DNA from 2 places in the Clostridium sp. DL-VIII genome. Region 1 is predicted to be linked to the other one. Evidence: riboswitches for the same ligand, from Rfam matches in the RefSeq annotation. Region 1 holds a riboswitch; the other holds the start of a gene.

Region 1 (16,348 bases):
TAAAAAAAAATTTGTATACTCATTATTTTTATATTATTTTTTATCTTTTTGAACAAACTATCTAGGTATTATAAAAAGTAATTTATAAAAGGAAGTGGTAACTGCGTGGATAATATTAATAGAATAAATCTTATAAAAGAAATATCAGAAGAAAGAAATTCAAAAGTAATTTGCTACATTTGTGGTGATAGAAAAAATGTAAGCATACGAATTGCTCCAGATATCATTCCAATATTTTATGATCAATTAAAAACTCTAAATAAGAATGACAAAATTGATTTAATACTATATACCAAGGGTGGCGACATCCTTACCGCTTTACGATTAGTCGAACTTATCTATGAATTCACTGATAACTTCTCGGTAATTATACCATATAAAGCATATAGTTCAGGAACTCTTATATGCCTTGGAGCTTCTGAAATAGTTATGGGAAGAATGTCAGAGCTTAGTCCTGTAGACCCTAACATAATCAGCCCTTTCAGCACAAAGGAAAATGATCTACATAATCAGCTTCCAATCAATGTTGAAGATGTTTATTCTTTTATATCCTTGGCTAAAGATATAGTTGGACTTAAAACTGATGAATCATTAATGAATATGTTTCTAGAATTAACTGAATATGTTCATCCTCTTGCTGCTGGAAGTGTATATAGAACTCATGCTCTAATACGTTCTATAGCAAAAAAGCTTCTGCTGATGCATATGGAGTATACAGATGAATATAAAATAAATGAAATTATAAATATTCTTACAGAAAGACTGCCTTCCCACAATTATATGATTACACGTAAGGAAGCAAAAGAAGATATAAAACTCCCTGTAACATACTGTAATCAAGAATTTGAAAAAAAGATCTGGAATCTATATAAAATATATGAGAATGATTTCAAATTAAATTCTCCCTTTATAGCTGAAGAGGCTGCAGATGATAATGGTAATTTTTCTGTATGCTCTGGTATTATCGAAACATTAAATGAGTCTAATGGTTATATCTTTGAAGGTAATCTCGAAAGATCAAACATGAACATTACCATTATGACTCAAGGCTGGAGGAATATATAAAATGAAAAATAAAAATAATTCAATCAATAATATTCATAATTATAAATATTATCAAATCGATGAAAATTCTGGTTGTATCTCTACACAATATAACCTTAAGTACACTAACGGGCATAATCTTTTTATAGTTGATAATGTAAATGAAATAAGTGGCAATTATATTGATAAATGATCTTTTGTTAATATTATCTTAATTTAACTTTAAAGTTCTGTAATAATTGTAAATCTAATTATTACAGAGCTTATGAAGATCAATAGCTTCAAACTTAGAATTCTTACAGCTTCTTGTATTCCATTAAACTGCACTCAACTCTTCAATAAGTTTAAGTACTTTTAACAAAACATATCTTAACATAATCATATTATGTAATTTGGGTTTAGCATCACACAAATCCAAGTTAAAAGCTGTTGATTTATATATAGTTAAACAATCTTCATTATCTTATCTACAGTTTCTAATATAGAAAGATTGCTTGTATCAATTTTTTCTGTAGTCATATTCTCATACATTTTAAGACGTTCAATGCTTCTGCTTAAGCAAGCTTCTTCTCTCAAATTACTCTTAACATCCTGTAGTATCCTCTTTTTCAAAGCTTCTTCACTGCAGGTGAGACTTATCTTAACAACTTCAAAATCCAAATCATTCAATGGCTCTAATACGTCACTAAAAATATTTTCTACATGTATTACCCAATTGAAAATAATATATTTTATTGATGAATTAGTTAAAAAGCTTCGTAATAGATACGTTATATTATTAATTACCATCTTTTTATTTTCATCATTCACTTTAAAAGGGTTCATCATCCAACACCAATCACCATCAAGCCATACTGAATTTTCAAGTTTTTTATTTAATTCTTTGCAGGTTGCTGTCTTACCAACCCCCATAGTTCCATTAATAATTATCAGTTTCTTTTTCATTATTCACATCTCCCTCCTAAAAGTACTTAATATAATAATATACTTTTTAGCTATGAGACAACATCACTTTCTAGCAACAATTATTGTAGTATTTCCAATTCTAAAATTCATCTCAACGTTTTCAAAACCAGCTTTATATAACATTTTAATTTGATTATCAATAGTACAAGGCGTATCATAATGATAAAACTCATTATCTTGAATATTGTTTTCTTTTCGTATTCTTTCATTCTCACTATAATAAAAATTTTCTTCTTCTTGATTTTCTATCATACAATCGCATTCAATATACTGGCCATTCGCTTTTAATGCATTAAAAACCTTTGAATATAACTTAATCTTCTTTTCATGTGAAAAATGATGCATAGTTTGAAATGATATTGCTGCATCAAATTTACAGCTACCAAAATCATAATCAAAATAATTTGCATTTATTAATGATAAATTCTTATCTGAATGCTTTTGTTTCAACTTATCTAACATAGCCTTAGTTAAATCTATACCGGTTACATGTATATACGGCTTAGTTTTAAATATTTCATCAAGTTCTAATCCAGTTCCACATCCCAAATCTAATATTTCATTAACATCTTTTGGCAGCAATTCTGCCATTTTAACATATCCCTCTTTGCATCCTTCTACACTATTAATCATATGTTTATCATAATCATCTACGCGTTTAGTAAAAAATTCACTCATTTTTTCTACTGACACTTTTGTATCCTCCAATATCTTAATACTCTGATAATTAAAACTTTTTAATTACTACGTTTTAAGTGTATCATACCGCCCTGAGGCTCTAAAGCTAATCTTTTTTACGGTCTTAATTTTTATCCTCAAACTAATTTCCAAGATCGGTAAATTCAATGATTGAAGCTAAAGGCATTTTCATTCAGCATAGTGAAAAATATATCTAAAATCACAGACTTCACCAACATATTCTAAAACAATTATTAGTATGGTATATATTTTTTATAATTTTGCATAATAAAAGTAAATTACCAACTTTTATTGTATTTAAAATATGAAGGGAATGTTTTTATGAAAAAAAGTACGTCAATATTTTTACTGTGTACATTTTTATCATTTTCTATTTTTATAATTCCTGTTAATGCTCAACCTAAAACTTTTAAACAAGGCTTCTATAAAGCTGAAGATTTAAATTTATCTTCCAGTAAGGAATATACAATTCAAAATGTTTCTTTTAATGAGCGCATTTATGTACTTATTTTAGACACTAAGGAAACTCCTATTCAATCTATTCGGTTATGGCCTCAGTCACAAAAATATAATCTTTTTCCTCTTGAAGAAGGATATAAAATTATAGTAACCGGAGATGGAGAGATCGTTATTTCTTAAATAAGCTTAATACTTTACCTTATTAAACTTAACCTTTTGGTATATCTTTTTATGATGCACTTAGTTTTTTACTTTTTGTCTTAATGACTTTAAAAACTATAGTTCCATATATTGCTGCTAAAATTGAAGCAATCATAATACACATTTTTGCCATTGATAATATGGTTGCATCGTCAAATGATAAAGATGAAACAAATATTGACATAGTGAATCCAATACCCCCAAGAACACTTGCTCCATATAAATGTCTTTTAGTTACATTAGATGGTAATTTAGCAATTTTTAATTTTACTAAAATATATGAAGTTCCAAATATACCCACTTGTTTGCCAATAAAAAGTCCAAATATAATCCCCAAACATGCTGGTGAAAATATATTTTTCGAAAAGCTATCGGCATTAATTGTTATTCCAGCATTTGCAAAAGCGAATATCGGCATAATTCCAAAGCTAGACCAAGGTGTTAAAACATGCTGAAGCTTATATAAAATTGAAGATTTAAATTTATGAATATTTTCTCCTATTGGTAATGACATCCCAAGTAAAACTCCTGCAATTGTTGCATGTATTCCAGATTTTAAAAGGCAGATCCATAGAATTATTCCCATAACAATGTAGACAGAAGTATATTTTATTTTAAATTTATTAGCTAGTAAAAGTGCTATAAAAACTATTAATCCCATAGCAAGAGCTAACCATGAAATCTGACTGTTATAAAATATTGCTATAACTATAATAGCTCCTAAATCATCAACTATGGCTAATGCTGTAAGAAAAACAGTTATACCCTTAGGTGCATTTTTTGCAACTAATGAAAGCATCCCAATAGCAAATGCAATATCTGTTGCCATTGGAATTCCCCATCCTGTAATAGTTACTTCTTTATAATTAAATAATGCATATATTATTGCTGGAACGATCATTCCTCCTATAGCTGCAGATATTGGAAGTATTGTTTTCTTAAATGATTTAAGCTCTCCAAATACTACTTCTCTCTTTATTTCCATACCAACAACTAAAAAGAATATAGCCATGAGCCCATCATTAATCCAATGAAGAACGGACATAGATAAAGATAACTCACCGTATCCTATAGTTATATCAGTATGCAGTATATTTTCATACACTGATAAAAACTTTGAATTAGCAACTACAATTGCTAAAATAGTACAAACTAAAAGTATTATTCCACTAGCCGATTCATTCTTAAAAAAATATAAAAACGGGGTTAATACTTTATTTTTAATTTTGTTTTTCATCCATGATCTCCTTCCCTATTCATATGTCCAATAATCTATTTTATAAAACTCTTTTCTTAAATAAAAAAACTCCATAAAACAAAAAGGTGAGAATACTCTAAAAAGAGTTTCCCACCCCAGAAACTAATTGCTTGAAAACAAATTATATAATTTGCCCAACCGTATCTAGTTATATTTACTTTTTTTCGCAGTATTGATTATAGTATATATTAGGACAAAAATCAAGTATTTGAAAAACCTTATTTTATGTAATAATTATATATTTATAATTTCTTTCATTTAGATATTGTAACAGTTAACTTGTTAAAACCATATTCTATAATGCGCAAATATTTTAATTACTTTTGTAAGGAGTATCTTAATGGAAAACACGAAAAGTAAACTTGCCTCTCCTGATATCCCTTTTGCTAAATATTATCTTGAAAAGAATACCAGATACTTTCATTTAACTGCAGAACCAATTAAACATAATATACTGAGTAACCTTGCTATAAATGCGTTTGGATATAATTGTTCTACTCCAGGTCCAATAATAGTAATTAAACAAGGTGAATTGATAAGTCTTACTGTAGAAAATAAATTAGATACACCAACTGCACTTCATGTACATGGACTTTCAAAACCAAACTGCCAAGATGGAGACCCTGACATAGAGCCATGTACACCTAAGATAATGCCAGCCAAACTTTATAATATACTACAAAAGTTTGCCTGGCATTAAATGTGATGCTTAATATTATGATTTATGTCATATTTTCAAATATCTTTGGTACATTCAAGATTCCATATCCCCAATATTGATTAGGTATAATATCTCCGCTTCTTGCAATTCCTCCTTTTGCAAGATAAGCTTTAAGTGTTTCAGAAAACATTTCTGGCTGATGTCCATCAACAATCCCCCATTGAAACAACATTGCACAAGCACCTGAAACAATCGCTGCTGATACACTAGTCCCATTAACTACTGCTGTTTTATTTCCAGGTGCTACAGTCAATGCATTTACGCCACCTGCAGCAATGTCAATTACATTTATGTATGACTCCAAGAATGCCATCCCAGAGTAATCAACAATGTTGTTATTATTTTGATTATATGCTGCTGCTGTCAATATATAAAGTGAATTACCTGGATTGGTTATTGTCCCAAATGGATCAGCAAAACTAAATCTAGTATTTCCAACAGTTAAACCTCTTTGTGGCAGCCATGCATCATACCTTCCATTTGTGATATAATTTGCAGTTATCCTAAGCCTCCATATGCCTGGCTGTAAATTATAAAATCTAATGCGTATTAATTCATCTCCAGTAATCTCTTCAGGCAAATAATAGTTCACTTTAACATTAGTTTTCTCAAATATGAAGGTAAAATTAAATGTATAATTTATCAAGAGTGATATTGCACCTGTAGTTTCTCCTGATGGCGATACCACTTCTAAAGACATTACGTTTGGTACACTAGACCAAATCTGAACTCCCCATAGATTTTTTTGTTCAGGTGATACTATTAGCTCAATAGTTCCTGCTTCACTTCCTTTAACCCCACTAACTGTAGTTACCACTCCATATGCATGCCCTTCTGCATTCCTTTGATTACCAGTTCCAGTGACTACAGTTATACCCTTATTTATTAAAATTGAACTTATGAAGTTCTCTAAAATTCCTGTTCCTTTATGATTTCCTATTGTACTTCCAAGAGGAAAATATATAACCATTGGTTTTCCATTTATTAATATATATTCATATAAATATTCTATTGCTGCAAAAATGGCAGTTATATTAAATACTGGAACTTGAGTTTCTGGAAATTGCTTTTCATATGAAATGTCCCTTATTAGCTTTACTACTACAAAATTACATTCTGGAACCACTCCCTTTAAATTTTGATCCTTCCCCGTTGCACCAATTATTCCAGCCATATTAGTACCATGCCCAATCTCATCTAGAGTAGGAACTATATCATAAGGAGAATTTCCTTCTCTATAAGCTCTTATAGCCTCATTTATTTTGTTCCTATCATATACATTTCCAAATGGAACAGGATCATACGTCTTTTCTTCAGTTGTTGTTGTAGTCTGGTCCCAAATACTTTCAATTCTAGTTTCACCATTAACATTCATAAACTCTTCGTTTAAGTAATCAATTCCCGAATCAATTATTGCTACATTAACTCCTCTGCCAGTTAAGTTTAAGGGTGATCCCACCTGTACGAAACTAGCTTGAGATGCCTCAATTGGTGAAACCTGCTGTAAAGTATAAAATTCTGCTGGAACAACATATGTTATTGCCTGTATATGAGGTTCATTCCCCATATTAATTTCAACATCTTTCTTTACAGATACTATTGCATACTTATCATTGATTATTGTCACATAATAATTTGGAATCTTCGAAATTTCAGCCTCAATATCTCCCCGATACAGTACCACATAGTTATCATAGTTTATATCATTAATTACTCTCTCGGCTAATATGTTCTTCTGCATTTTCTCCCCCCAATCAAACCACTCATAAGTGTATATAACATCCATATATATTTATTGACACGTTCTGATATTTAAGTATATATCAATGAAACCAGCCGCAGTGTGAATTATTTTTTTTTTGCATTGCAGGAAATTTAATAATAACTCTTATAGTTAATAATATTTGTTTATTCACTAAATTATCCATTTTATAATCATCTTATTAATTGTTTTAATATATATTTTTCTGTATATATTGAAACATATATATGTTCGTATGTATATTGACATATATATACGAAAATGATATGGTTATATAAAGATATAAGCAAAAAATAATATTGGTAGCGCTGAATCAATTTGAACGGGAGAACCAATTATTGGGGTTAATCTTATCAGTATGATAAGTAGGGTTAATTTTCTTCAATCCGAATCCGTCAGCTAATCTCGTAAGCGTTGAAGAGAAGTTTTTAAATACTATAATAATATAGTTTTTTTAGTATACCCATAAATATTATTACTTAATAAGCTGTGGAGACTTCTCTGCAGCTTATTATTTTGCTTAATTATAATTAATACTTTAAGGAGGCTTATTATGTTAAAAATATGTGTAATTGGTATTGGAAAAACTGGAAAAGAAATAGCCAAGATGATATTTAAGCAAACAGATATGAAAATTGTATTAGCCATGTGCAGTCCAGGGAGCACAAAGAAAAATATGGATTTAGGTCAAGCAATCGGAATTCAGGATATTGGTATTAAAATAGAAGGAACAAATAAATTAGAGGAACTTCTTATAAAATGTAGACCAGATGTTATAGTAGATTTTTCTGCTCCTGAGGCTACATTAAATAACGTACAAATAATATCCAATCTTGGAATTAATTTAGTTATAGGTACCACAGGTTTCTCTAAGGAGGATTTGGAAAAAATCAGGATGTTGGCTTATAACAATCAGACTGGTATAGTATATGCACCTAATATTACACTTGGCGTAAATGTCTTAATGGTACTAGCAAAATTAGCATCTATTTTATTAGATAATTACGATTTCCAAGTTACTGAATCACATCATAAAAATAAGAAAGATATCCCATCTGCTACAGCACTTAAAATAGTTAACGAAATAGAGGATGGTCTATTATATCTAGGCAAAGATATTAGTAAAGACAAAATCCCTACAAATTCAGTCCGCGCTGGTGGTATCGTTGGAAAGCATGAGGTATTAATTGCTGGTGAATATGATAAAATCACAATTTCTCATGAGTCATTTTCACGAAAAGTCTTCGCCTCTGGTGCAATTCATGCAATAAATTTTATCAAAGACAAAATTGGATTTTATGAAATGAGTGATGTATTATCCTTATCAAAAGTTATTGAAGATTTATATATTAAGCAAAAGAAAGAGAATTCTAGCATAAATAAAAAAATGATAGCAATAGATCTTGATAAATAATACTACTGAAAAAGCCTAAAAATATTCAAGCAGACCCTTGTTAACGTTTAAAAGGAGTGATTAATTTATGAAAAGAAATTATAAAGATATATCTATATGGAAAGATGTAACTAAAGAACAATGGAATGATTGGAAATGGCAGATTGCCAACAGAATCACTACTGTAGATGAGTTGGAACAAGTCGTAAGTCTCACAGAAGAAGAGAAACTCGGAGTAAATGCTAGTCTAAAAAAGCTAAAGATGGCTATTACACCTTATTATGCGACACTAATAGATTCCGATGATTATAATTGTCCAATTAGAAGACAAGCTATTCCTACCATTCATGAAACAGAAATATCAGAGTATGATATTAGCGATCCCTTACATGAAACAGTTGACTCCCCCGTCCCCGGACTTACACACAGGTATCCTGATAGAGTTCTTCTTCTAATTACAGAACAATGTTCGATGTATTGCAGACATTGTACAAGAAGACGTTTTGCTGGGCATGAAGACAGTTCCTTATGTAACGATGATATTTTAAAAGCTATTGAATATATTAAGGTACATAAAGAAGTACGAGATGTTTTACTTTCTGGGGGAGATGCATTGTGTGTTTCAGATGAAAAACTTGAATTTATATTAAAAAAATTAAGAGAAATTGAACATGTTGAAGTTATAAGAATAGGCACCAGAGTTCCAGTAGTTATGCCTCAACGAATAACCTCCAATTTATGCAATATAATAAAAAAATATCATCCTGTTTGGATTAATACTCACTTTAACCATCCAAAAGAAATAACTAAAGAAGCAATGCTTGCCTGTAAAATGCTTGCTGACTCTGGAATTCCCCTTGGTAACCAATCTGTTTTGTTAAAGAATATCAATGATTGCCCTTACATTATGAAAGATTTAGTTCAAAAATTAGTTAAAAACAGAGTACGACCTTATTATATATACCAATGTGATTTATCCGAAGGAATAGAACATTTTAGAACTCCAGTCTCAGCTGGTATTGAAATTATAGAGCTTTTACGAGGACATACTTCTGGATTTGCCGTTCCAACCTTTGTAATAGATGCACCAGGCGGTGGTGGAAAAATACCTATTAATCCTCAATACTTAGTATCTCAATCCCCTGAAAAATTAGTACTTAGAAATTATGAAGGTATACTATGTACTTATACTGAACCATCTGATAAAACTCATGAATGTAAAAATTGCGGTATATGTGATAAATTTAAAAAAGACGATTATAAAGGACTAGAGAAACTCTACAGAGATGAGAGAATATGTCTTACTCCAATGAGCAATGTAAGAATGAGAAGGAGGAAAGAATTTAATGAAATCAGATAGCTATAAAAATAATAACTATTATACCAATATAGATCGTACTAGAATATATGTAGATTTAACAAGTAGACGTGTGAAAATAATTAATAATAGTAATATAACTACTCAAAATCTAAGAAGAATTATTCACTATGCTTCAAAGCAGCATCTAGGCAAAATTATTTGTAATTGTACTACTGAATCATCTGAGATTTTTTCAGATGCAGGTTTCAAATTAGAAGGAAAAATTGATGGATTCTTTAAAGGCGAAGATGCCCTTTGCATGTCATATTTTATTAATAGTAATAGAGAATTGTGCAGTAATTTTATTGAGAAAAATTTATTAATAAAAAAATGTTTAGATATAAAAAACACTTTTACTACTAAACAAAGCAATTTGAATTATACTATAAGAAATGCAAATAAAAATGATATAAAAGAGATGATCAAACTTTTTTCCACTGTTTTTTCAACATATCCCTCTCCTATTTATGATGAGGAATTTTTAAAGGAAACTATGAATAAAAAAGTTTTATATAAAGTTGCTATTTATGATGGAAAAATTATCAGCATAGCTTCTGCAGATATGGATATTGAGAATTTAAATGCAGAAATAACTGACTGTGCTACTTATCCTGCCTATGGGGGGAATGGAGTATTATCTAATATTATTAATTCATTAGAATGTGATCTTAAAGCTAAGGGCTTTATGACTTTATATAGTTTATCAAGAGCAATAAATCCGAGTATTAATTATGTGTTAAGTAAGCATAATTATACCTTTACAGGCCGCATGGTTAATAACTGTAATATCTGCGGCACCTTTGAAGATATGAACATTTGGGTAAAAAATATACACAATGACTAGTATATATTCTTAAAAATGCTGTACGAGTGTTAAATAATGCTGGTATAAAAGTTTTACGTGGCTGCTCTGGAGATGTTAAAACTGTAGCTTTAAAATGGATTGAAGGTTCCCTTGTAGATTCTGGTGACGTCTGTCATGAACATGAATGTTCATAATTAATAAATTTAATTAAAAAGTTGTTCATAGTGATTTTTGAAATTACTATGAACAACTTTTTTTACTACTAATTTTGATTTTATATTAAATATTTTATTCTGCATTATTACCTTTACACCAATTTCTACAGAATCCTGCTTTTTTACTGCACATAACTTTATCTGAACCACAGTTTGGGCAAATGGCTCTATCTTGATCATAGTTTATTTCATAGATTGTTCCACATTCTAAACATTTAAATTTACAAAGCTTTGTAGTGTAGTGACCACCACTTATTCTTATTGCCTTTCCTTCTGTTAAGGCTGTAGCCACTTTTTTTCTTGCACTATCTATTATATTTTGAAAAGTCTGTCTTGATACTTGCATTTTTTCAGCACATTCTTCTTGATTTAATTCCTCAATATCTTTCAATCTCATTGCCTCAAGTTCTTCTACTTTTAAGACTATTTCTTCAATTTGACATTTTGGCTTTCCCCATGGTACAAAATAATCATCTTCTGGAAAAAACTCGACTCTTCTGAATTTTGTTGGTCTTGCCACTTTTTTATCCTCCTTGGATTACTATATATTCAAACTGGTATAATACCTAACTATGTTATAATTATTTATTAAATTAATTATACTCAATTTTATGAAAAGCTTCAAATCTCCATATATAGTAACAAAACCACATTTTCACTATTGAATATTTTTATCATATCTTAAAATTCTAATCTTTCTTATCTGCCATTCCTGTTGTAAGATTTTGTAAATTCATATATTATTTCAGCTGCATCACCAACAATCTCTGCACATGGACGTTTCTTATAATATTCATCTGTTCTTTCTTCTGGTATGTAACTATCCTTTTGATTTGATAATCCTAGAAGCTCTCTGCAAACTATAGAACCATTTTTCTCCTTAAATTGTTCAGCCAGCTCTTGAATTCTTTTATAATGTTCAGCTTTAGATGAACTATCCTTTGGATCGCTATAACCATATTTCATACCAGCTACCATAAACATACCGCTTACTGCTCCACAAACCTCACGTAATCTACCCATTCCTCCTCCAAAGGAAGATGATAATTTAAGTGCTGTCTCAAAATCCATATCACACTCTTCGCAAAAAGCTCCAAATACAGATTGAGAACAATTATACCCCTGTTTAAATAACTCCATAGCACGTTCTCTAATATTCTCCACTTTAGTCCTCCCTTACAATTCATGGATAATATAACTACTTTCTTTTTTAGCATTCTAATTATTTAAAAAACTACATATTTTCGAAATTACTAATAATTTTTTTAACTATTGGATCAAATAATAATTCAAGACTCTGATCTACACTTCCATCATTATATTTTCCCAAGTTGTTTATACTACTTAACATAGGAAGCTCTCCTAAAAGTTCTAAATCGAAATCCTTTAAAAATTTTTCTGTATTATCACCATTAAATAGTTTCATCTTTTCTCCACATTTTGTACAAGTTATATAACTCATATTTTCAATGACACCTAGAATATTTATGTTCATTTTCTTAGCCATATTAACAGCTTTTGCTACTATCATTGAAACTAAGTCCTGAGGAACTGACACCATAACCACTCCATTTATTGGAATAGATTGAAGTACTGTTAATGCAACATCTCCTGTACCTGGAGGCATATCTATTATTAAATAATCAAGTTCTCCCCAAAACACATCAGTCCAGAATTGTTTAACCATTCCTGAAATTATTGGTCCTCTCCAAATTACTGGATCTTCTTCATTCTCCATTAATAAATTTAAAGACATAACTTTGATACCATCGTTAGTTTCCACTGGCTGAATCATATTTTCAGAAGAAAAAGCTTTTTGATTTGCTACTCCAAGAAGTCTTGGAACACTTGGGCCAGTTACATCAGCATCTAAAATACCAACGCTATATCCAAGTCCTTTTAGATGTTTTGCTATAGTAACAGAAATTGAAGATTTACCAACTCCACCTTTACCGCTCATAACTCCAATAATTTTCTTAATATTATTTAATGGATTATTTTCAATCATGCAGTTACTTTTATCTCTAGTGCATCCATCTTTTGATGAACAAGAATTACAATCTGACATAAAATCATCTCCCAACTTTAATTAGCATTTGCCAATATTATATTATTCTCTTTTTAGGTTATTGTCAAATGCTATTAATTTCTATTATATTATGTTATAATTTTACTTATGATAAATTAAAAACCAAAAATACTATTTATTGTATGAGGGTGAGAAGTAAAAATGAAAATAACAACTTTAATTGAAAATACTCAAGATGAAAATAAATTATTAAAATACGAACATGGTTTATCTATGTTTATCAAAACTGATAATTGTAATATCCTTTTTGATACAGGAAAATCTGGTGATTTTATTGACAATGCTGAAAAATTAAATATAGATCTTAAAAGTGTAGATGTTTTAATTTTAAGCCATGCTCATTATGACCACTGCGGCGGAGTAAGAAGATTATTAGAAACATATAATATAACTCCAAAACTTATAGTAAGTGAATATTTTTTTGAAAAAGCTGAAAGATACCACTATTCTGATGGAAATCTAAAATCTGATTTTTCAAAAGAAAGCGGCTATACTTATGTAGGCATTGATTTTGATAAGAAATATATTGAGAGCAAAAATATATTCATTGATTTTGTACATGATGATATTCTTAAAGTAAGTGACGATGTCTTTATATTTACTAATTTTAACAAATATTATGACTTTGAGAAATTAAATAAAGATATGCAGCTTAAAGTCGGAGATAAGTATGAAGTAGATACTTTTAATGATGAAATCTCTCTAGGTCTTAAAACTAAAAATGGAATTGTAGTATTACTTGGATGTGCCCACCCAGGATTTTTAAATATTGTACAAACCATCAAGGATAGAACTAATGAAAAAATAGCTGGAATAATTGGTGGAACACATCTTATCGAAGCAAATCCTGATAGAATAGAAAAATCTATTAAGTGTATAAATAATTTGACTCCTGACTTATTAGGATTATCTCATTGTACTGGTGAAAATGCTGTTAATGCTATTCATGAAAATTGTAAAAATTCATTTATAAATAGAACTGGAACAATTTTAAGTCTAGATAAATAAGTATACTTTTACCAAAATTAAACTTTACCAACTTTTTCGATATTACCATGAGAAGTATAATTTACTTTATTATGTTATAAAAAGGTAAATTATCATTTTATAAATATTATAGGGAACATATAAATTGCCACTCGATTAAAATCCGGGTGGCTTTTTCATTTCAATCTATTTAGCATTATCTGTTATAATCTCTATTGATCTTTCAGATGAGTTGCTATAAAATTTACCTTTGATTATTTTTTATCTATCCAATCTAATCCACTACAACTTATAAATTCAGCCACAAAATCTGTTTTTGGATTTTTAAATATATCCTCAGGCTGTCCTATCTCACATATTTTACCTTTATTAATGACTGCTATCCTATCCGCTAAATACATCGCTTCATTAAAATCATGAGTCACATGAATTGTTGTCGTATGTAACTTTTTATGTATTTTCTTTAAATTAATTTGAAATTCCCTTTTAGTTTTTGGATCTAAAGCGCTACTAACCTCATCTAATAAAAGTATTTTAGGCTTTGTAATAATGGCTCTTGCAAAAGCTACTCTCTGCTTTTCTCCACCACTTAAATTTTGCGGCTTCCTATTTAACAAATATTTTATATTAATCATTTCAACTATTTCACTTAACGCTCTGTTTATTTCGCTTTTCTTCATTTTTCTTGCCTTAAGCCCAAATTCTATATTATCTCTTACAGATAAATGCGGAAATAGTAAATAGCTTTGATATACAAGTCCTATATTTCTTCTTTCTGGTGGTGTTTTTGTGATATTAATATTATCAATATAAATATCACCTTTATCTATATTATGCATTCCAGCAATTGATTCTAGTATAACCGTTTTTCCTGTTCCCGTAGGCCCTAATACTACAAAATATTCCCCATCATTTACTTGAAAACTTATATCTTTAAGTTCAAATTCTCCAAATTTTTTATATACATGATTAACTTTAAGCACAACACCTCCTCCCTTCCGCTTCTTTTAATATAAACTATCTTTTTTACTTATAAATTCAAAAGAAAATAATCCTATTATAGAAATAATTATTAAAATAGTTGCCGCTGCTAAAGCTTTATCTAAATTTCCACCTGATAAATTTAAAAATACTGCTACTGGTAATGTCTCCGTTTTCATCCTAATAGAACCTGCAAGCATTAATGCCGTTCCGAATTCACCAAGGGTATTAGTCCAAGTTATTATAATAGCAGTAATCAAACCATTCCTAGCCATAGGAATACTCACTTTAAAAAACGTTCCAAAGTTTCCATATCCCAAAGTCCTCGAAATAAATTCAAGTTTAGGATTTATTTCCTCAAAGGCTGTTCTTATAATTCTAATCATATATGGTGCATTAATAAAAAAATGAGCCAATATAATTCCTTTAGTCGAAAACACTGGGTCAAGATGTATTTTATTTAGAAAAACACTGATTTTTTCATTACTGAATAATAACAACAATGCAATTCCCGATGCAATAGGTGGAATCGAATTTGGAATTTGTATTATTCCGCTAATTACTCCTTTTCCGAAAAAATTATATTTTGCTAATCCATATGCAATAGGAATGGAAAATAACAAAGAAATACAAGTAGCTACCGTTGAAGTATATAGCGTAGTTTTTATAGAAAATTGAATTTCTGTATCCATAAGACTTTCTAATATATAAGGAGCACTTCTTTTTAATACTGACCATATTGTAAATAATATTAATACAGAAAGTATAATTACAAATATTCCTATTATGATTTTAAAGATAATATCTTCGTAATTCTTTTTAAACATAATGCAGGTTACCTTATTCAATCGGTTTTAAATTGAATTTTTTTAATATTTCCTTTGCCTCAGCAGATACTGAAAAGTTCATAAATTCTTTTGCTAATTCGCTTTCACTTGAACTTTCTAATATACATATTGGAATTGTTTTAACCATATTTTCACTTTCAGGAATACTTATTAAATCTAAATTTTTAGATGCATTTAAAACATTATCCTCCCACACAATAGAGCAATCTGCTTTACCTTGAGAAAGAAAAGTAACTACTTCATTTACCGTACTAAATGTAGCCACCATATTATTTTTTGCAGAATTCAATATGCCTTGTTCTTCAAATAATTTATTTGCAAGCTTTCCTAAAGGAGTTACTTGTGGATCACCTAGAATAACCTTAACTCCTAAATTTCCAAAATCTTTTAATGATTTTATATTTGCTGGATTTCCTTTAGGTACTGCAATAGCAGGTATGTGCTTAGCTAATTCCTTTTCATCTTTAATTAGATTTTTATCTTTTGCAGACTGATAATCTTCTACAGATGCTAAAACGCACATATCACCTTTTTGGGATATTTCCATCTGACTTATAAGT
Region 2 (16,348 bases), 200 kb from region 1:
TATAGAAATATTGAACTGTGGAAATTATGAAGAAGTATAATTGCAAAAAACATAGGAAAAGCAAAAAATCAAATGACGAGAAGGGAAAATCATGCAATCCAAATCCCTATTCTAAGGCAGTCATACCACCATGTGCAGAATATTTGAAAAATGATAATGTATTGCTAATAAATGATGATCTGCTTTATATAAATAATAACAAGATATATGCATTTATTTCTTCGAATGCTTCCAATCAAGATTCTAAAGGCAATTCAAGTGAATCATTAAATACTAACATTGAAATTAGTATAACAACATTTATAATTGGATTATTTATTAATCAAATCCAAAAGGGAATTATAGAATACGATGAAGATAAGCCAATTCATCAAGATAAAAAGATTGATTCATTAATACATCAATGTCTCAAAGAATCATTAAATAAATCTGGAACAGAGGAAGGAACAGGAGAATCAGAAGAATCTCAATTATCTAAGGAATCACAAAACTCTGACAAACAATCCAATGAATCTAGTATAAACAAGGAATCAAAAGAATCAGGAATATCAGAAGGTATTCAAATAGAATATTCATTGAATTTTATCATATCTAACGGCAATGCAATTGTTAATTTTGTGACATATACTTTAGATATAACTGAACTTAATTATATAATTTTATTTACTATAAATAGATTAGAAGGTGATCCAGGATTATACTTTGCGAATAATGGTTATGCAACGCCTATTCCTGCCAATATATATTTAGCTGGATTGAATATAAGATTTGTAAAAGGTAACGGATTTGTATAAGAAATCCGCTAGTAGATACATCTGTATGAAAAATAAAATGTTGATTTTATTAGTTTAAGTAAAGGGAGACATGTACAATTTTTTATAAAATGTGTATATGTCTCCTCATTAAAAATAAATATTTATTTAAGCATTTCAGAACCTTCGCTCATTAATGTAAGTGTATCATTTATTTTACCAGCCTTATCTTCGTTAGTAAGTACAATTAAATAATCACCAGGAAAAATAATTGTGTCGCCTTTAGGAATTATCTCTTCCTCACCGCGTTTAACAGCTACTAACAAGCAACGAGAGGGCCATTTAATTTCTTTGATTTGTTTTCCGTCTAGTTTTGAACCCATACATACTGGAAATTCTAAAATAGCTTTATTTTTTTTATTTCCAATAGATATTTTATCACCGCTATTTTTAAGTATTCTTTCAAGCAGTGCTTCATAAATTGGTTTGGAACCTAATAGATCTGCTACTATATAAGAAATTATAGCAACAATGGCCAAAGAAAGTAAATGATTAAAGGATCCAGTCATTTCTGTAATTAATATAGTTCCAGTTATAGGGGATTTTACTACAGCAGCAAAGTAACCAGCCATACCAAGTATAATAAAATTACTTGTATACATACTATCAAAATGAGCAAAATGTATAAGTATTACTCCATAGGTATTTCCGATTAGAGCGCCAATTGTAAGTAATGGAAGAAAGATTCCACCTGGAGCTCCAGAACCAAAGCTTGCCATGGTAAACAGAAATTTCATAACAAGAATAATTGCTAAAAGTTTTAAAGAAAAATTTCCTACAGTTAATGAGCTTATAAGATCATGTCCACCTCCTAGAACTTGTGGTAATAAAAGTCCAAAGATAATTGATAGTAGCAAAGGGATAACAATTCGTAATTCTTTTTTTAACCAGGTTTGCTTAACATATAAATCTTGAGTTTTTAGGAGAGTTACATTAAATAACACGCCTAGAACACCTATGATGATACCTAATAAAATTATGTAAAAATAAAATTTAAGTGGAAGTAAAGCAAGATTTCCGAAATTAAATACTGGTTTTAATCCTAAAAAGCCACTAGCTATGAAATCTGCTGATAGGGCAGATGATATAGCGGATAATAAAATTAAAGGTGAAAAATTTTTATGAACTTCTTCTAATGCAAACATTGTCCCAGCTAAAGGTGCATTAAATGCAGCAGCAAGTCCGGCACTAGCTCCACTCGTAATGAGATATTTTTCTTCAATCTTTATTCTTTTAAAGATTTTACTAAAACCTTGTCCAATTGCAGCACCTAATTGGACAGATGGACCTTCTCTTCCTAAGGAAAGTCCAGCACCTATTGAAAGGACTCCTCCAAAGAATTTTCCAATTATTACTCTCCACCATGACATGTCAAGCTTCCTAAGTAAAACTCCTTCAATCTGTGGAATTCCACTGCCACTAATCATAGGCTCATTTTTAACCATTAAGCCTACAATGTATCCTATGATTATTAAAGTTATAATCCATGGCAGGATGAGTATAGGTTTATTGGATATGATTTTGTAAATATCATCTAAAATAATTCCTGCCTTTTCAAGTGCAAGGCGGTATAGCACAATTAATAAACCTGAAGTGATACCGATACCTATTCCTTCAAAAACAAGCTTTAATTTAAAATTATGCCAATGAAACAATGTATTATAAGTATTTTGTTTGTTTTTTGATTCCAATTTTTTGCCTCCATTATTACTGTATCTAAATATAATTAATTTATATCTTTATAGTCTAAAGATACAACATATATATTAGCATATATATATCCATATGTTAATATGTGATAGAAAGTAAACTGTAGCAAGAAAGCAAATAATATCTGCTATTCTGTAATTTAAAAAATAGTAGATTAAAAATAATCATTAATTCAGGATTAATTAATAAAGCAAAGGTTAATTTCTTGCAAAAATGTTCTTTAGTTTAATAAAAACTCCTTGACTATCTGGAGCAATATATTTTTTCTTTGGATGCTTATCTTCTACAGCCTTAATAAATTCATTAATTATTGAATCTATATTAGAGGATTCACTTAATTTGAAATATTTGTATTGTTTTTTCTCCAGTTGTTTGATATAAGGCTTAAAATAAGAATTTATTTTCATCCAATTAAACTGTTTAGATATATTCTTCTGATTAAATCCTGTAGAATAACTACCGGGCTCAATTAATATTACAGGAATATTAACATTTCTTAGTTCCTTCAGTTCCTCGTTCAAAGATGGGGCTATAGCTTCTAATGCAAATTTGGTTGCACAGTAAGGAGAGAGAAAAGGAATTGGATAACGGCCTGCTAAAGATGATAGGAAAATTATTCGTCCTTTTCTTCTGGAAATCATCTGCTTTAAAGCAAGCTGAGTTAATTCAATTGGACAAAATACGTTAGTCTCAAATGTATCTATATATTTATTAATATCTACTTCAGCTACTGAACCAGAATCTCCAATGGCAGCATTATTTATTAAAACATCAATTTTAATATCTGTTATTTTCATCCTATCTTCTTTACATAAAACATCTAGTTTAAAGCTCTCTAGGGGGAGGGCATATTTTTTATTTAATGAATTTAACCTATGGGCCTGATCTTCAGTATGTGTTGTTGCATATACATAGTGCCCTCTTCTGGCTAAAGCAATTGATGCTTCAAGTCCAAGCCCGGAACCACAGCCAGTAATTAATATTCTTTTCATTTCATTACCTCAATCCGTTTAAAATTAAAGAAAAATATATCACACATTTTATGTATATTGTTTCGCGTTTTAATATAAGTATGTATTAAAAAATATAAAAAAATAAGACTCAATTATATTAAAGAGTCTCATTTTTATAATATTGGCTTTTTATATTTTTAACCCAAATATTCATATCTTCAAAGGTACCACATATGTTACAATCATTAACAATTCGGCCTGTAAATGTGTAATTTTGCTTGCTTAATAGATAATTGATACTTGGATTTATGGCTCTGGATAAACTGTATAAGGTTATAAAACCTTTAAATTTAAGATCACATTCTAGAGTGTGAACAATATTTGATAATATTCCATTGCCTTCATAAGCGGGATAAGTAGCACAATCAGTTATTTCTGCATTTAAATTTTCTCTATCCATGTTTGCAGAGGCTATGCTGATGATTTTTCCATCATAAATAGCAACCTTATATAAAACTTTTTTATTCATATTTTCTCTTAAAAATTCTTCATCATAAATAGGATAAGGATATGTGGAAAAAACTGTAGCAAATAATTTTATCATGTCTTTAATATCATTTTTGGTTGCATTTCGTATAATATAATCTAAATTATTATGATTAGGAATAAATGTGTTTTTTACATTTGAACATTTATTAATTAAAGAATTTTTCTCCATAAAATTACTACAGATTTCTCTATCGCTGCTGATAAAGTAGGACATACACAGTGCGTCTTTGCCTTTAAAGTATCCATTAATTTTACCCTCCAATTTAAATCCTGCATTAGTAAAGAAAGTAGAAGTCTCCATATTGCAATAACAAATGACTTTGCCTAGGTGCTGCTTTGAAGCATAGTGTATTATCCTTTTTAGATTTTGAACGGATATATTAGTAGTATCAATTATTTTTATACGTTTACTAGCCAAATCTACATATATTTTAGTACGGTCTATATTAGTGTAATAATTGTTAATAGATTTATAGTTATCTAATTTCATTAAATTTTATCCCTCTTTTCTATTTTTAGCACTTACATTGTTTAATAAGGAGAGATTTTTATAATTTTCTCATAAATTAATCATTTTTTCATAACTTTAGAAGTTGAAAATCAACGACAACATCAGGTCTATATTTTATAAGGAATTCATCTAGTTGGTTAGTACCTTCAATCGTTATATCAATTTCTTGAATGCATAGTACTTGTCCTAAATCCGTGTGTTTTTTTATAGTTCCAGGACCACACCTAGCTAATACAATTTTCATGTATCTTTGTTCAAATATCATTTTGGTTATTTTTTTCGATTTTTCCAATACCAATTAAACATACTTCTAACATAATAAACCTCCTTGTAAATTTTGGTATTAATTAAGCAAAATAATAAGCTGTAGAGAAGTCTCCACAGCTTGTTAAGCAATAAATATTTACAGGCATACTAAAAGAACTATATCATATAGTATACGAACACTTCTCTTCAACGCTTGCGAGATTAGCTGACGGATTCGGATTGAAGATAATTAACCCTACTTATCAGAAATGATAAGATTAACCCCAATAGTTGGTTCTCCCGCTCAAAATGATTCAGCGATATTAATATTATTTTTTATTAACACTTTCATATAAACATAGCATGTTAACATATATATGTCAATATGATATGTTTATATGAAATTTTAGTTAAAATATAGAATAGATTATTAAATATTGACGTATATTTATGTAAATGTTAGTATAATTAAGTTATAGTATATTTATTCAGAAAACATAGTGATTTTACGGATTACTCAACATAGATGGAGGTTGTTTATGGATACCACGCTTAGATCAAAGGAAGAATTAATATCAAAGATGGAAGAGCTAATATCAAAAAATGAAGGTCCTTTTAGTATAGTGGCAGCTGATATTGATGACTTCAAAAATTTAAATAATATACATGGAAAGTCTATTGGGGATGAGGTGATAAAGAAGCTTATTTCAATCTTTAAGAATAATTTGTCGTCCACAGATATGGTTTGCAGATTTGGTGATGAATTTAATATATTGCTCGTAAAAAAAGGAGCTGAAAGAAGCTTTATGGAGCTAGAGGAAATAAGAAGGTATTTATCAGATAACACATTTAACTTGAATGACGATGAAAATATTTATTTTACATTAAGCTTTGGAGTAGCGAGTTATCCAAGAGATGCTAAAAATGTTGTAGAACTTTTTAGAGTAGCTGACAGTGCACTATTTAGAGCAAAGGGACTGGGAAAAAATAGAATATGTCTTTCAGAAGCAGAAAGCATGGTTTTAAAATCAAATTATTTTACGAAAACTCAGCTTGATAGACTATCAAGGCTTTCAAAAGCAACTGATAGAACAGAAGCTTTTCTACTTAGAGAAGCGCTCGATGATTTGTTTAAAAAATACAGTAAATAAATATGAAACTTATTTATGTTACGGCGTGCAAATAGACAATAATAATACATTAAAAGTAATTTAGAAATGACAACTACATATAATTTTTGCAAAAAAGATAATATAATTGAATAATTATATTATCTTTTTTATATATCTGATAATTGAATTTTCTAATTATACATTATAGTGAAAATGTTTCAGTTTCACCGTTGAAAGAATAAATAGAAGCTGTTCCTTTAGTGAAGTATAAAACAGCAAAAATTCCGTCATCAAGACTGTACATGCGTTTTAAGGATGGATATGCTTCTAGTGCAAATTCCTTTACTTCGCGTCTATCATCATTTGCAACTTCTCCAGCAACACGAATCCATTGACCTTTTTTGTTCATAGTAGAGATTTCAACCTTTGGGTTTTGTAACATTTGCTTAAAACAATCTTTTTTGTTGTTAGTAACAATATATAATTTTTCTTCATATTCAAAAACAGCGCCAAATGGTCTTACTCTTGGTTGATCACCATCAGTAGTAGCTAAGTAAAAAGTACCACTCTCTTTTAAAAATTCCAATGCTTTTTTCATAATGATTGCTCCTCCTACATTTGCATGCTAAAATTAATTATACAATAATGATAACATGTATAGTATAAATAACAAGTACGATTTTTATATTGTGTAAGTATCTATTAGGATACTATGGAAGGAGATATGATGGAAGATACTAATGATCTTTTTGGAAAATGTCCATATTTTACAGTTCAAAAAGTGTTCTCGGGGAAATGGTCAATATTAATTATGCATCATTTGAATGATGAAACATTGCGTTATGGAGAATTACAAAGAAGAATAGGGGACATTACACAGGCTACCCTAACAAAGCAATTGAGAATGCTTGAGGATTTCGGACTGATTAATCGATATGTTTATTCGGAGGTCCCTCCAAAGGTAGAATATTCATTAACAGATTTAGGAAAAGCTTTTAGGCCAGTACTGGAACAATTTGAAATTTGGGGAGATAAGTATATTGAATATCTTAAAAATAAATAGAGTATAGTAAATTTACAAAAATAGAATAAATGATAGAAGTGCCACATTATTCAAAAAGTGAATTTGTGGTACTTTTTATTGACGATACCGCATAATACCTATAATAATTTTTTATCTTCATAGTGATGTATGCTAAATTTTACTAAGTGGTATAAATTTTTAAAGTTATATATTAAAAATGTGACAGTGTGATATAATTGAATAAATAACATATAAAGGAAAGTGGGAAGCGTGAATAGAACAAAAATAACAAAGTTAGTATCAGGTTTATTAATAGTAGTGTCAACATTAACACTAAGCCCAATTGAAATATACGCTGCAGAAAGTGTACCAAATGTAGTTAGAGCTAGGGCTACTTATGGAAATAATACTCAATCAGATTGTATAGTTGAGTCAACAACTGGATCCTCAGTAGACTCGATAAGTGTAACAGGCATAAGTTTAAGTGAAAATTTCTTAGAAATTGAAAAAGGAGAGACATCAACTTTAACAGGAAACGTATTACCAAGTACTGCAACTAATCAAAGAGTAACATGGGAATCTAGTGACGCGAATGTAGCTACAGTAAATTCTTGTGGAACAATAACAGGCGTGGCAGAAGGAAGTGCAATAATTACATGTACAGCAAATGATGGAAGTGGAAAATTTAATACATGCAGAGTATCAGTAATTGATTTAGTGACTAATATAACATTAGATAAATTAAGATTAAATGTAGTAAAAGGAAATACATCACGACTAACAGAGACAGTATTTCCAAATACAGCAAAAAATAAATCTGTAATATGGAAATCAAACAATAAAAAGGTGGCTGCAGTAGACTCAAGAGGAATAGTAACAGGTGTGGCTGATGGCAGTGCAATAATTACATGTAAAGCGAGAGATGGAAGCGAAAAAAGTGCAGATTGCTGGGTAACAGTAACTGATTCGCCAATATTATTAGATAAGTTGGAATTAATAAACAATAATAATTATAGAGTGATAGATATTTATAGTGATAATGAAAATGGAAAGATAGTCGCTGAAGATAAAGTAAGGGATGGAGAAACTTATTATGCTGAAACTCTATCGGATAAAATAAGAATTTATATGGAAGGACCAGATAAAGATTATATTAAAGTATTTAAATTCACTTCAGATTCAATTTTAGATAAAGATGCTATTGATAATAGTTTATCATTAGGAAAGGCAGCTATGGTAGATCCTGATAATATTAATTTATCATCAGGAATAACAACTTTTATTATAAGAGTTTACAGTAAAAAACCAGATTTAAGTATGAAGTATGATGATAATGTAGTGAGTGAATACAAAATAAAAGTAAAAAAATGATTATAGAAGATCAGGAGGTGTAAAAAGCCTCTTTTTTTAATGCGAATAAGGAACATCTTGAAATGAAAGATAAAAAAGAAACTAGCGGGTATTCTAGTTTCTTTTATAAATGGGTATATATAAGGGTTAAGAGATATTGAAATTTATAAGGGGTAATTTCAATATGTATAAATAACTCTATAGCATTAATATTGTACGACATATTGTGATAAAATGCAACAGAAAAAAATAATATTTTAAATAAAAAATAATGTAAACGATACATAAAGATTGCTTAACATATAAAAAAAGAAATTTATAATATTTTATAATAGTAAAGTTTAAAAAAATTAAATAATTAGGAAAAATAAACGATCTAATATATGGTGCATATAGTGCTTTGCTATCATTAGTTAATTGAATTTAATCTCTACAGAAATATTATAGGTATTATATATATTAATATTAGGAATAAGAGCGCTAAAAATTTATATTTAAATGTTACCTACAGATATATTTGACAAGTGTGTTATAATTAATGCATTCCAAAAAAATATTAAATAATATATTCGGATATTAAAAGATATACATAAAGTAAGGATGTGAAAGAATGGGAATACAAATAATATCAGCAGGCAGCGCCTTACCTGGATTAGCAGTAACAAATGATGACTTATCTAAATTTCTAGATACTAGTGATGAATGGATTAGTACTCGTACAGGAATTAAACAAAGATATATTGCAACAAATGAAACTACTACAGATTTAGGCGCAAAAGCAGCCAGAGTTGCTCTTGAAAATAGTGGGATATCAAAAGCAGATATAGAATTAGTTGTATGCGCAACAGGAACACCAGATGTATGTGCACCAACAGTAGCAGCAAATATAAAAAAAGAATTGGGAATAGAAAGTGCTCCAGCTTTTGATATGAATACAAATTGTTCAAGCTTTATATATGCAATTACTGTTGCTGAAAGTTTAATGAAGAATTGTAATTATAAAAATGCAATTGTCATTGGTGTTGATGTAAATAGTCAGATTGTAGATTGGCAAGATAGAGGGACTGCGGTGCTTTTTGGAGATGGAGCAGGGGCTGTAGTACTATCAAATACTGAAAATACAGGGATTATATCAACACACTTGGATTGTATTATAGATAAGGATAATTCTCTTGCATGTAATAATAAAATAGAGGCAACTCCGTTTTCTGAAGCAGATTATAATAGGAATGCGAAAGTGACAATGAATGGGAAAAGTATAATGAGGTTTGCAACAAAAGCATTTACGGAAGCAGTGAATGAAGTTGTAGATAAAGCAGATATTTCAGTAAGTGACATCAAACTTATTATCCCTCATCAAGCAAATTTGAGAATTTTAAAGGCAGCTGCTGGCAAGATGAATATAGATGAAGATAAAATTTATGTAAATATAGATAAAGTAGCTAATACACAGGCAGGAACTATTCCGATTGCATTGCATGAAGCTTTAGAGAAAAAACTCATAAATAGAGGCGATATTATTCTGTTCGTAGCTTTTGGAGCAGGACTATCTTCAGGAGCAGTGTTACTTAAATGGTAATAGAGTAATTAAAATGGACATTATTAAAAGTATTTATTAATTTAGAAGAAATTAATTTGGTATTATATTAAACGAAATTATAATAATTTTAGTATATTAAAAACCGCATTTCCAAATTTTTGTTTTTCATATGTCTGCCTAAAAGGGAGCATATTAGGAAGATGCGGTTTTTTTATGTGTATTTTTGCATTTATATCTTCAAAAGTATAAATTAAACATTCTCCAAATTCCTTTTTTAGATTAGGCATAAAGTGTCACATCATTTAGATAATTTTATGGTTAATTATTTTAATTATATCATATTTAATGGTTCTTATATAGTTTGAATTGTGATAAATCTATTATTTATCTGAATTTAAATTATTTAAAAATCTATTAACTTCCATTAAAGCCTTTCTTCTATTTTGATAGGTCAATAAATTAAGCATATTATCGTAGGTGAGCCATTTAAATTCATGAATTTCTTCTTTTGGCGAATTTAGAATTCTATCTGATATTTTCCCTATGAAAAAAATTACTTCTTTTATTCTTCCTTCAGGAAGTTTATATTCTATTCTTGTTTTAAATCCGTCAAGGAAGGTTATATTTAGCCAGGTTTCTTCAAGGACTTCACGCTTGGCAGTTTCTTTTTCATTTTCACCTTTTTCCATCTAGGCTTTAGGAAAACCCCAATATCCATTTGATTTACTTTTGATTGCTATGAATTTAACATCTGAACCATATTTTCTATATATGATAGCGCCATAAGATCTTTTTCTAATCATTTAATTCCTCTTCGTATAATCATCATTTTAAAAGAAATTATTAAAATAGTTTAATTTTATATAAATATTTTAACATAATTACATTTGTTGGAAAAACAAAAAATGAAGATTTATTAAGACTTATAAAATATAGTATTTTATTTAAAAAAATTAGATTATAGCAATATTTATAATGTTATTCTAATGGTATTTTAATCTGATTTTAATGTTACAATGCAATAATGATGGTGCAAAAAGATTTATTATAATAACGAGAGGAAAAATATTTTTTCATCATCAAAATATTTTTCGGGTATTCTTTAATTTCTGGAAGTCGTCACCGGAAATTTATATAAAATCTTTTTGAAATTTTATTCATATTTCTCAAAAGAGTTGTTTTTAAAGCAGCTCTTTTTGAATTTATATTAGGTTATTGCAAAATTATTTGTTTGATAATAAACAACTGATTTGATATTTATAAAAATAATATATGTATATAAATAAAAGAGAAATTGATATATAATATTTTATTATTGAAGACAATGAGATGAGTATAAAATGTAGAAAGTGGCTTGTATAAGGAAGCAGATAGTGATATAGAAGATACTCAGATAATAATACTAAACATGGTTACAGCACAAAATCAGCAATTAGATTTATCAGATAATGAAATCTTTTCAGATATATCTTCAAAAGAGGATATATCAATAAGGATAGCAAAGGAAAGTGGAGAATTAATAAGTACCTCGGAAGATTTTCCGATAAGTGTAAAAGGCCTTGAAAGCAATATTGAATATTGAGATGATAAAGTAGGACACTTAGAAGATGAAGAAAAACATTTTGGATATAAAAGTGTCGAATATAAAAGTCAGAAATATGGGACAATATATTTTCAGATAGTAAAAGATATGCAGAATGAATATGATTTTATGAAAATGGTATTTGTACTTATGACTATCGCTGATTTAATAGGAATTATTGCTTCAATTATAGTAGAATATATAGTAAGTAAGAGGATGATAAAGCCAATTGATTATATAACTAAAACTGCTGAAAATATAAGTATAAACAATTTAAAAGAAAGAATAAACATTATAGGTGCGGATGATGAGTTGAAAAGACTTGCAAATACTTTTAACAATATGATAGATAGGCTTCAGAATTCTTTTTATATGCAAGTACAATTTGTATCAGATGCCTCTCATGAGCTAAGAACCCCAATTGCAGTTGTTCAGGGATATGCTAATCTATTAGATAGATGGGGGGAAAATAAAAATTAATTCAGAAATATGTAAGGAATTTGTAATGATAACTGTTAGCGATAATGGAATAGGAATACCAAAGGATGAGATTAGTACTTTGATAGAGTTTATATTATAGATAAATCACGTTTTAAAGAAAAAGGAGGAGGCACTGGATTAGGATTATCTATAGCGAAATGGATTGTAGATATGCATAAAGGGAGTATAAATGTGGAGAGCGAAGAGGGTAAGGGTACAAAAGTGATTGTTATACTACATTTTAAATAAGTAATTCCTATCAAATTTAATAATTATAATTGGATAAATTATAGAAGAGACATTTTCTATAATCATCAAGTACTTAAAATTACCATAAATATAAACTTTGGAATAAGAAAATAATAAGAAATAAAGACTTTTTTAATTATATAGTAGGTGATACTAGGAGGAAGATAAGTGAAGAATAAATTAAAGCATATTTTATTTATTGTTATAAGTATATTTCTTATTATTTTTATATTCAATCAAAATATAGGTAGTGTTTCTGCAAAATCTAAAGAAGTAGGCGGGAAAAAAGTTTATTTAACCTTTGATGATGGACCTAGTCCTATAGTAACAAATGAAATTCTCGATGTATTAAAAAAGTATAAGGTTAATGCAACATTTTTTCTAATAGGCAATCAGATTAAATGCAATGAAGAGATGGTAAAAAGAATTTATAATGAAGGAAATAATATAGGGCTTCATAGTTATACTCATGATTATAAAGAGATTTATGGCAATGAAGATACATTTATAAAAGAAATGATTCAATGCCGTAACGAGATAAACAGAGTTATTGGTATTTCACCCAATATACTTAGGTTTCCTGGCGGCAGTGCAAAGCATCTTAATAAAAGTTTTTTAAAAAGATTACATGATAATAATTTTAAGGTATATGATTGGAATTTAGATGCGACAGATGGGGTAAACCCAAAACTATCACCTAATAAGATATATAGAAAAGTTAAAAAGGGAAGCGAAAAATTACAAACTATAATACTTCTTATGCATTGCACGGATGCAAATGAGAATACATATAAGGCTCTTCCTAAAATAATAAAGTATTATAAATCGCGAGGATTTGAATTTTCTACTATTAATGAGAATATGCCAGAATTATATTTTCATATAAAAGAGTGAATATAAAACATTTATGTTATATATGTTTCAATAATAAAATTACAGTTAGGATGTCTATCTGCTAAATAAATATCCAGATGGAAAATGTAGAAAAACAATTGCAACATATAAAAAATCCAAAAATAATTTATATTAGAATCTTAAAATAATAATTGAAAAAGGATTTTTTATAATATATAATAATAACAATTAAATCTCAGGAGGAAAAGTTATGAAAGCATTTAATATGAAATTAATAAATTTTATACATCATCATCGGTAAGACTTGGTCTGTTTAAAAGCAGATTCAAGTCTATAAATTATAGGCTTGTATCTGCTGATGGTGATGAATTAAATGTTAGTAGTAATTTATTGAACCATGCAGGAGGATACGCCTGCATGGTTTTTTGTATATTAAAGTAAAAATAAGTTTGTGAAATAAATGTTAGGAGGAGAATAGAATTATGAAAATTAATAAAATACAGCCAAGTATATTACCGGGGTTTATGGAGCTATTGCCTAAGGAACAAAAAATATTTAAGGATATATTAAGAAAAATAACAAAAGTATATGAGGAGAATGGATTTTTAGAAATGGACACACCTATTATTGAAAAATCAGAGGTGTTGCTTGCTAAGAGTGCAGGGGAAACAGAAAAGCAGGTTTACAGATTTACTAAAGGAAATAATGATTTATCTTTGAGATTTGATTTAACAGTGCCTTTTGCTAGATTTGCTGCTCAACATTTTAATGAACTTATATTTCCGTTTAAAAGATATCAGGTTGGAAAAGTCTTTAGAGGAGAAAGAAATCAAAAGGGAAGATATAGAGAGTTTTATCAGTGTGATATTGATATTATAGGAAAAAATGAACTTAGCATTAATAACGATGCCTTAGTAATAAGCTTGGTATCAAAGGGATTTAAAGCTATTGGTCTAAAGAACTATAAATTCCAAATAAATAATAGGAAAATATTAACGGAGATTTTGAAGAGTTTAGAAATAATAAATACAACTGAGGTTATGAGATTAATTGATAAGTACGATAAAATAGGGGCTGAAGAATTTAAGCAATCTTTAGATGAACTGGTTGGAAAAGAAAAAGCCGATGCTGTTAATAAGATCATCAACATTAATGGAAGTAATGAAGAAATAATTGAAAAACTAAAAAAATTAAATATAAATTCAGAGGAATTTGAAAAAGGTATTGAGGAGCTTGTTTCAGTTGAAAAAATGCTAAAGCTTTTTGGAGTAAAAGATAAGGAGCATGTAATAAATTTAAAGATAATAAGAGGACTTGATTATTATACGGGAACAGTATTTGAGACATTCTTAATAGGAAATGAAAACTATGGCTCTATATGTTCAGGGGGGAGATATGATAACTTGGCTCAAAATTACACAGATAGTATCCTGCCTGGAGTTGGAATATCAATTGGTCTCACAAGGTTATTTTTTGTGTTAAAGGAAATAGGGTTTATTGACAATTATAAAGTGGAAAAATCAATAGAGTATTTGATTATTCCAATTGGAAATACCTTAGAATATTGTGGTGAGGTATATAAGAGATTATTGGAAAAACAAAAATATGCAGAGATATATCTTGAAGACGATAAGCTTAAGAAAAAACTTAACTATGCCAATAAATTAGAAATAGCAAATGTAGTGCTTGTTGGAGAAGAGGAGGTTTTAAATAGACAAGTGAAACTTAAAGATATGTCTAGTGGAGAAGAAAAGATAATCAATATTGATGAAATTTAAAAAACTATGAGCATTATGGAAGAAAATTTTAAAGCTATTAATAAATGTGACATGCAGTTGTCAGTTTTGGCTAATTATAATAAGAATGTAAGAATCAAAATTAAGTATTTATTCTAAAATAAGGAGGATATTTTTATGGAAAATTTAATTTGTCAAAGCTGCGGCATGCCTATGGAATCTAAAGAAGTTCTTGGTACAAATAATGATGGAAGTAACAATGAAGAGTATTGTATTTATTGTTATCAGAAAGGAAATTTCACTTCTCCTAATGTAACTATGGAGAAAGAAATTGAAATTTGTGTTCCTTTTATGAAGGAGGCTGGGATGACTGAAGTTGAAGCGAAAAGGCTTTTACAAGAAACACTTCCTAATCTTAAAAGATGGAAGAAATAAGTGGATTGCTTAAAGGATAAGAAGTATCTTTTGGTATTTCTTATTTTTCGATACAAGAAATTACCATATAAATAAGAAAAGGTATTATATAAAGAAATTTTTTGGTAAAATGGATATAATGAGAATAAGTTATTTTAGCGTAAGCATAGAGAAAAATAAAAAGGGAGGAACTATAATGAATAATACAATTACAAGGGAAGAAGCATTTGATTTGCTTAAAAAATATAATAAGGAGCCATTTCATATACTTCATGGTCTTACAGTTGAAGGCGTTATGAAGTGGTACGCAGAGCAGCTTGGTTATGTAGAAGAAGCTGAATATTGGGGGATCGTGGGACTTTTACATGATATTGATTTTGAAATGTGGCCAGAAGAACATTGTATAAAAGCACAAGAATTATTGAAAGAAGCCAATGTAAGTGAAGAGATAATTCATTCAGTATGTAGTCATGGATATGGAATTTGTGTTGAAATTAAACCTGAGCACACTATGGAGAAAGTATTATTTGCAGCGGATGAATTAACAGGCTTAATAGGTGCAGCAGCAAGAATGCGCCCTTCAAAGAGCGTAATGGATATGGAATTATCTAGCTTAAAGAAGAAGTTTAAAGATAAAAAATTTGCTGCAGGATGCTCTAGAGATGTTATTAAGTATGGAGCAGAAATGCTTGGATGGAGTTTAGATGAACTTTTAGAAAAAACAATTTTTGCAATGAGGTCTTGCGAAGAATCTGTGAATGAATCAATGAAAGCCTTTGAATAATTAATTTTAAGGTATGAAAGGATAGAACATGTTAGAGAAAAAAAGATGCAGTTGGTGTTTAGATGAAGGAATAATGCAGGATTATCATGATCGTGAATGGGGAATACCTGTTCATGATGATAGAAAGCAGTTTGAATTTATCACACTAGAGATAATGCAGGCAGGATTAAACTGGAAGTTGATGCTTAAAAAGAGAGAAGTTTTCAGGCAGTGTTTTGATAATTTTGATTTTGATAAAATAGTTGAATATGGAGAAGAGAAAATAGAAAAAATCTTACTGATTGATGGAATGATAAAATCAAGAAGAAAAGTAGAAGCAGTCATCAATAATGCAAAAAAATTTCAAGAAATAATAGAGCAATATGGTTCTTTTGATAAATACATATGGGGCTTTACAGATGGAAAAACAGTGATTTACAAAGAACATCAATCTGGAAATAT

What was found. A riboswitch is a leader RNA that binds a small molecule or an ion and turns the genes downstream of it on or off. The one in region 1 is predicted to bind cyclic di-AMP.
Region 2: linked by a shared signal. The riboswitch ahead of CDLVIII_RS21875 (dihydrodipicolinate reductase) and the one ahead of dapB (4-hydroxy-tetrahydrodipicolinate reductase) in region 1 are both predicted to bind cyclic di-AMP.

What each region holds. Positions count from the first base shown of each region.
Region 1 is NZ_CM001240.1:4,930,750-4,947,097, forward strand. It holds gene CDLVIII_RS22755 (hypothetical protein) at 106-1,065, shown strand; gene CDLVIII_RS31590 (hypothetical protein) at 1,067-1,237, shown strand; gene CDLVIII_RS22760 (AAA family ATPase) at 1,489-1,989, opposite strand; gene CDLVIII_RS22765 (class I SAM-dependent methyltransferase) at 2,053-2,703, opposite strand; gene CDLVIII_RS22770 (hypothetical protein) at 3,031-3,348, shown strand; gene nhaA (Na+/H+ antiporter NhaA) at 3,398-4,606, opposite strand; sodium ion sensor (DUF1646 type) at 4,712-4,767, opposite strand; gene CDLVIII_RS22780 (multicopper oxidase domain-containing protein) at 4,968-5,327, shown strand; gene CDLVIII_RS22785 (S8 family peptidase) at 5,350-7,089, opposite strand; cyclic di-AMP (ydaO/yuaA leader) riboswitch at 7,407-7,539, shown strand; gene dapB (4-hydroxy-tetrahydrodipicolinate reductase) at 7,664-8,524, shown strand; gene ablA (lysine 2,3-aminomutase) at 8,592-9,863, shown strand; gene ablB (putative beta-lysine N-acetyltransferase) at 9,850-10,707, shown strand; partial or broken gene CDLVIII_RS30225 (dinitrogenase iron-molybdenum cofactor biosynthesis protein) at 10,713-10,862, shown strand; gene CDLVIII_RS22805 (DUF134 domain-containing protein) at 10,957-11,403, opposite strand; gene CDLVIII_RS22810 (C-GCAxxG-C-C family protein) at 11,583-12,023, opposite strand; gene CDLVIII_RS22815 (Mrp/NBP35 family ATP-binding protein) at 12,118-12,951, opposite strand; gene CDLVIII_RS22820 (MBL fold metallo-hydrolase) at 13,114-13,980, shown strand; gene CDLVIII_RS22825 (ABC transporter ATP-binding protein) at 14,214-14,942, opposite strand; gene CDLVIII_RS22830 (ABC transporter permease subunit) at 14,967-15,767, opposite strand; gene modA (molybdate ABC transporter substrate-binding protein) at 15,781-16,348, opposite strand, start outside.
Region 2 is NZ_CM001240.1:4,734,078-4,750,425, reverse strand. It holds gene CDLVIII_RS21895 (hypothetical protein) at 27-794, shown strand; gene clcA (H(+)/Cl(-) exchange transporter ClcA) at 917-2,503, opposite strand; gene CDLVIII_RS21885 (SDR family NAD(P)-dependent oxidoreductase) at 2,720-3,514, opposite strand; gene ablB (putative beta-lysine N-acetyltransferase) at 3,633-4,514, opposite strand; gene CDLVIII_RS21875 (dihydrodipicolinate reductase) at 4,603-4,827, opposite strand; cyclic di-AMP (ydaO/yuaA leader) riboswitch at 4,978-5,111, opposite strand; gene CDLVIII_RS21870 (GGDEF domain-containing protein) at 5,321-5,932, shown strand; gene CDLVIII_RS21865 (pyridoxamine 5'-phosphate oxidase family protein) at 6,096-6,491, opposite strand; gene CDLVIII_RS21860 (helix-turn-helix domain-containing protein) at 6,621-6,956, shown strand; gene CDLVIII_RS29450 (Ig-like domain-containing protein) at 7,188-8,288, shown strand; gene CDLVIII_RS21850 (beta-ketoacyl-ACP synthase III) at 8,878-9,846, shown strand; gene CDLVIII_RS31570 (hypothetical protein) at 9,924-10,094, opposite strand; gene CDLVIII_RS21845 (NUDIX domain-containing protein) at 10,188-10,496, opposite strand; gene CDLVIII_RS32305 (hypothetical protein) at 11,162-11,389, shown strand; gene CDLVIII_RS32300 (HAMP domain-containing protein) at 11,498-11,869, shown strand; gene CDLVIII_RS32795 (ATP-binding protein) at 11,963-12,118, shown strand; gene CDLVIII_RS21835 (polysaccharide deacetylase family protein) at 12,287-13,012, shown strand; gene hisS (histidine--tRNA ligase) at 13,456-14,751, shown strand; gene CDLVIII_RS21825 (zinc ribbon domain-containing protein) at 14,887-15,144, shown strand; gene CDLVIII_RS21820 (hydrolase) at 15,320-15,907, shown strand; gene CDLVIII_RS21815 (DNA-3-methyladenine glycosylase I) at 15,936-16,348, shown strand, end outside.